One region of the Gracilibacillus thailandensis genome, then DNA from elsewhere that is predicted to be linked to it. Evidence: riboswitches for the same ligand, from Rfam matches in the RefSeq annotation. Region 1 holds a riboswitch; the other holds the start of a gene.
What was found. A riboswitch is a leader RNA that binds a small molecule or an ion and turns the genes downstream of it on or off. The one in region 1 is predicted to bind thiamine pyrophosphate.
Positions count from the first base shown of each region.

Region 2: linked by a shared signal. The riboswitch ahead of tenI (thiazole tautomerase TenI) and the one ahead of thiW (energy coupling factor transporter S component ThiW) in region 1 are both predicted to bind thiamine pyrophosphate.

Region 1 covers NZ_WJID01000001.1:65,488-68,602, reverse strand. The annotation lists gene GH715_RS00255 (indolepyruvate ferredoxin oxidoreductase subunit alpha) at 331-570, shown strand; gene thiW (energy coupling factor transporter S component ThiW) at 659-1,159, opposite strand; TPP riboswitch at 1,239-1,353, opposite strand; gene GH715_RS00245 (ring-cleaving dioxygenase) at 1,473-2,444, shown strand; gene GH715_RS00240 (Cof-type HAD-IIB family hydrolase) at 2,537-3,115, shown strand, end outside.
Region 2 covers NZ_WJID01000006.1:65,600-68,714, reverse strand. The annotation lists gene GH715_RS03130 (M20 family metallopeptidase) at 1-166, opposite strand, end outside; gene GH715_RS03125 (ferritin-like domain-containing protein) at 310-753, opposite strand; TPP riboswitch at 895-991, shown strand; gene tenI (thiazole tautomerase TenI) at 1,083-1,700, shown strand; gene thiO (glycine oxidase ThiO) at 1,693-2,805, shown strand; gene thiS (sulfur carrier protein ThiS) at 2,835-3,038, shown strand; gene GH715_RS03105 (thiazole synthase) at 3,045-3,115, shown strand, end outside.

The DNA of each region.
Region 1 (3,115 bases):
TCTTGTTTAATGGGGACGAGAAAAATTGCTCTTCTATTTTTTTTAATGCAATGGTTGATCAACGTTTTTTGATTATAAAGAAGCAGCGTTTCGCAATAAACAAGTCCCATTTCGCAATAAACAGCTGCATAATAAAAAGAACTATCTCTTTATAAGAGGTAGAGGACTATCACATGCTAACTTCTTACGCAAAAAACTCTTATTCTAATTGTTAGATTTGCTCTTGCTTTAAGCGGACGCTTTGCGCTTTTTCTTATCGGACACTTGCAATTTTAGTCGGACATGATGTATCGTAAATAACAGATTGATAAACATCTAGGAGGATGCAAGATGGCATTTGTAATAACAGAACCATGTGAAACAGAAAAATCTGGCGAATGTACAACAGTGTGTCCGGTAGACTGTATTGTTGAAGGACCAGATCAATTTTATATAGATCCAGATATTTGTATCGATTGTGGAGCGTGTAAAGCAGTATGCCCAGTAGATGCAATTGAAGAGGAGTATGATCTTACTCCAGATCAAGAATTATATTTAGAAAAAGCAGAAGCCTTTTTTGCAAATGATTAAAGACAGCGACCATTTTGGAAGTGGTCGCTGTCTTTTTTTAACGGATAAGCAACAGATCTTAAAAAAGTCCAGTTAAACATTTTCACTTTTACTTACTCGAAGCAGGTTGGTGCATCAAAGTAGTATGTTTTACTTTGGATAAAATCAAGAGGCCGATAATAGCTCCTGTTACGCTACTAACAAGGAATCCTGGTAAAAATGCTAGAGCGCCAACTGAACTTCCCATCAATATTTTGGCAAATGGAACAGATAATAAAGCACCTATCACACCAGTGCCGATTATTTCTCCTAATCCTGCCATGACTTTTTTTCTCGTCCATCGAAATAAATAACCAGCAAATAATGCTCCAATCATACCACCTGGAAATGCAAGCAATGTTCCTATTCCTAATAAATTTCGCAAAAGTCCGATAGTAAAAGCTATGATAACAGCTGGAACAGGACCAAGAGTTACAGCTGCCATCACATTAACGGCATGTTGCACAGGATATGCTTTGGCAATTCCGGTTGGGAACCATAAAAATTGGGAACCTAATGTACCGATCGCAATAAAAACAGCCATAGTGGTTAATAATAACGTACGATTCATGCAAACCCTCCTATAAAAATAGAAAGTGCATCACTAAGTAAAAAAACCAGATTCCTAATCAGAACCTGGCTATACCATGCAAATAGTTTAGCTACTTCCCTACGCTGGTATAAACCAGATCAGGTTCTTAGAGTTAAAAAGCTGTAAATGCTTTTTTCTCAGCTTGTACAAAACAAGCACCCCTAGTAGTGATAACACTTATGTAATTACCAAGATTGTAGCAAAAAAAGGCTAATTGTCAAGATGTCATTACTTTGAAATCGAGATAGTAAAAGGTTTATAATGATTCTAACAATAATGAAGGAGGCATCTTATGGAACTCAAAGGAATCCACCATGTGTCAGCTATTACAGCTAGTGCTAAAAACAATTATCATTTTTATACAAATATTTTAGGAATGCGCTTAGTTAAAAAAACAGTAAATCAGGATGATCCAAGTATGTATCATTTATTTTACGCAGATGAAATCGGACGACCTGGAACAGATTTAACCTTTTTTGAAATAACGAATGCGGGTCATACGTATCCAGGTAATAATAGTATATCTTATACTTCATTACGGGTTGCTAGTGATAAGGCGTTACATTATTGGGAAGAGCGCTTGGACGAATATGATATTGTCCACGACGGAATAGGAGAAAAATTCGGGCGTAAAATATTACCTTTTCAAGACCATGAAGGACAGCGTCTAGTTCTCGTATCTGACGAAAATAACAAAGGGGTAGCAGCAGGTAAGGTATGGGATAAAAGTTCAGTACCAAAGGAGTATGGTATTACGGGATTGGGACCTGTTCGATTTACTGTCCCAGATTTAGCACCAACGAAAAGAATTTTAACAGAGGTGCTCGGATTTCGTCATACTGGAGCTTACCCTAACCCTGAAGGACAGGCAGAAATCCAAGTATTTGAAACAGGCGAAGGTGGTACAGGTGCAGAAGTGCATATCGAAGTTCGTCCGGAATTACAAAAGGAGCGTCCTGGAAGGGGCAGTGTACATCATGTCGCATTTCGTGTAGCCGATTATCAAGAACTTGAAAAATGGCATAACAGAATTACTAAGGAACGATTGCCCAACTCAGGGCTTGTCGATCGCTATTATTTTCAATCGTTATATTTTCGTGAACCTAATGGTATACTGATTGAATTGGCAACAGATGGGCCAGGATTTGATACAGATGAAAAAGTTGAACACCTAGGGGAAAGCATTGCCTTGCCACTATTTCTGGAAGATAAGCGAAACGAAATCGAGGCCAATCTTCTTCCTTTAGAAACAAAAATAGATTAGTGACTCTAAGCTCATTCATCAGTATTAGTCGATGGTGAGCTTATTTCTCATGTGCTATACTAGTTATCGGCTAGTTTAAAGGGGGACGTAACATGACATTTTCACCAAAAGCAATTTGTTTAGATATGGATGGCACATTGCTGAATAACTACAATCAATTAACGGAAAACACACTCGACATTATTCAAAAGATAAGAAAAACAGGAATACGAGTGTTTATCGTGACAGGTCGTTCTTATAATGAAGTGTTTGACTCTGCACCATCTGACTTAGAATTGGACGGCTTTGTTACAGCAAATGGTATGATTACATATGTTGATGGAGAAAAACTGTTAGAACATAGCTTATCCATAGAACTTGTGGATAAAGTTATAGAATCTGCAAGAACTAACCGTATTTATTATGAGGTACATCCCAATGACGGGGAGCGGCTTTCCTTAAAAGCGGATCAAGGATATATGGAGTTCATGATCAGCGGAGACAAGCCTGATGAAGTAGGAATCAATGAATGGCTGGAAAGAGAAGCCGCAATCGAGCAGGATATTCGTTGGCATGACCATTTACCAGAACAGAAGTATGCAAAGATGTACTGCTTTACGAAAGACCATGAAAAAATGAAAGCATGGATTAAAGAGCTGAAGAAGATGAAAAGTGAAACGAATTTTACCACT
Region 2 (3,115 bases), on a different contig from region 1:
CGACATTTGCTTGATATGGAATATCTAATATTTTATATTGCTCCTGAATAAATGCAGCTGTTTTATATTCTTGAAAGGAAAGCTCAGGATATTGATGTAAAAACCTACGCATTTCCACCATTTCATCGTACAAACCATCAATTTCCTCAAATAAAGTGTCCCTCATATCCTCACCTCACAGAAGCTTTTCTTTCTATTATATCATAGATTACTAGCATTTCCTTTTCATGAGAATCAAGAAAAGAGACAAAAAAACAACCTCCTGGTGGAAGTTGTTTTTTCTATATATGAAAAAAAGGGGTTAACGAGTTATTGAAAGCTCTTGTCTGACAAAAGTCGTTCTGTTTCTTCTTTATGGCTTGTTTCATCTGCAATAATATCTTCTAATTTCACAACAAGTTCTGTCAAACCAAGCTCATCTGCCTGTTGTTTTCTTTTTTCATAGCGCTCAATCGTTTCTGTTTCAGCTTTAAGAGTAGCTTCTAACATGTCTTGAACGTCTGTTAATTGTTCAACTTTTGCTGGTGTTGTAGTTGGTGTACCGCCTAATGTTTTAATTTTGTCAGATAAGTATAAAGCATGTCCGATCTCATCATTTATTTCATCTTCAAAAAAAGGTTTTAAGAAAGAACGATATAATCCTGAAACAACAGATGCATGATACGTATACATGATTGTTGCCGCATATTCATTTGCTAAATCCTCATTTAATCCATCAATTAAAGCTTGTAATTTTTCATCTCTTTGTGCCATTTCTTTCAACATCCTTTCTATTGATCATCTCCATTATATATCTACCCTTAAGTGAAAATGATTAAACATAATAATGGAAAATTTTTTATTGGCGATTATGTCATACTATGTTATCCTTTTCATATAAGAAAAAATAATACGTAAGAACACTAGGGGAGCCATTTGGCTGAGACGAATCTTCGGACCCTTTGAACCTGATCTGGTTAACACCAGCGGAGGGAAGTGGTAGAAAAGCAACCAAATTGTAGCTTTCGATACATACCACTCGTCCATGCTGGATGGGTGGTTTTTCTATTTTCACTTCCTCTAGAAAAAAAGGAGTAGGAACAATGCATGGAATACACCTTATTTCAAATGGCAGATTGACAGAACAACATATGCAGCTTGTATCGGAACAGATTGCTCAGATAAATTATATTCATCTGCGAGAAAAGACCAAAACGGCGAAAGAAATCTTGGAAATGATTGATTTTTTGCTAGAAGCGGGTGTTCCGGCTGAACGGATCATTATTAATGACCGTGTAGATGTAGCATCGATAAAAAAATGCTGTGGCGTACAGCTTGCCTATCATAGTATTCCGGTTGCTGATGTGAAGCGCTCGTTTCCGGCACTCCGTATCGGTAAGTCCGTCCATTCCTTGGAGGAAGCCATTACGGCAGAACATAATGGTGCAGATTTTCTAATCTATGGGCATATTTTTTCAAGTAACTCTAAACCTGGTCTCGAGCCAAGAGGCATTACCGCGTTAGCTGATGTCACCAAAAACGTTTCTATTCCTGTCATCGCAATTGGCGGGATTACGGAACAAAATATGAACCAAGTACAAGAGGTGGGGGCTAGTGGTGTTGCGATTATGTCAGGGGTATGGGATGCCGAAGATCCTACCGAAGCAATAAAGTGTTATCGTCAAGTGTTCGATTCGAGGAAGGAGGAACAGTTTGAATAATTTATATGATCAGATCATTGTTGGCGGTGGAGTAATGGGAGCTTCGATTGCCTACCAGTTAAGTAAAAGAGGTTACAAGGTTTTGCTACTAGAAGAAAATAAAATTGCTGCAGAGGCATCCAGTGCAGCAGCCGGCATGCTCGGTGTGCAGATGGAGTTTGAGCAGGATTCACCGTTATTTCAATTTGCTAAAGAAAGCAGGGAATTATACCCTGATTTAGCGGAAGAACTGATGCAAGAAAGTGGTATGGACATTCAATTAATCGAAAAAGGTGCCTTAAAGCTTGTCTATCATCAAGATGAGCTGGATACGCTAAAACGAATTGCTAGCTTTCAAACAGAACAAGGAGCAGAGGCGAAGGTGATCTCACCAGGGAGTATCCCGGAAAAAGAAATGACAACCGATTTTTATGCAGCTCTTTATTGTCCAAGAGAAGGGCAAGTATCTGCTCCTCACGTAACGAAAGGCTTTGCGAAGGCTGCTGAACATCATGGTGCGGTCATAATGGAACAGACGAAGGTAGACGATATCGTCATCGAAAACGGTAAAGTGACAGGTGTGAAGACAGATAAAAAAACGTATACTGCTGACAGGATCATTATCACTTGTGGATTTAAGAGCTCACATTTTTCTCGGTACATGCAAGAACTCACACCTGTAAAAGGAGAATGTCTGTCTGTTGTGACAACAAAGCCTCTGATTCAATCAACGATCTTTACAGAAGGCTGTTACCTTGTTCCGAAAAGAGGTAACCGGATCATTATTGGCGCAACATCGAAGCCAAATCAAACGGATAAAGAGGTGAAAGTAGCAAGTATCCTGCATTTGTTATCACGTGCCAAACAGATACTCCCTGCATTAAACCAGGCAACGATAGAGAAGGTTTGGGCGGGGATACGTCCCTTAACGAAAGACGGTTTTCCTTATTTAGGCGAAGTACCAGATGTATCAGGATTATATGTTGCAACAGGACATTATCGTAATGGTATATTACTGGCGCCTAAAACTGCTTTATTTATGGCAGATATGATCGAAGGAAAACCAGTCGATCCAATCTATTTAGATACATTTTCCTTGAGAAGAGAAAGCCTTCTATCTGTTTAAAGTGAAGGCTCACAAAAGGAGGGTTGATTTTGGAGATTATCGTAAATGGTGATCCATTAGAAGTTAGTGAAGGGATCACTAATATTGAAGAGTTAATCCAAGAATTACGTTTGGAGAAGAAATCATTAATTGTGGAGCATAATCAAACCATCTTAAAAAAGGAAAAACATAAAGAAACGGCAATTTCAGAAGGTGACCGATTGGAAATTGTCCATTTTGTTGGAGGAGGATGAAAAATAATGCTACAAGTAGGTAATGATACATTTCAATCACGATTATTTTTAGGAACAGGAAAATATCCAAACTATGA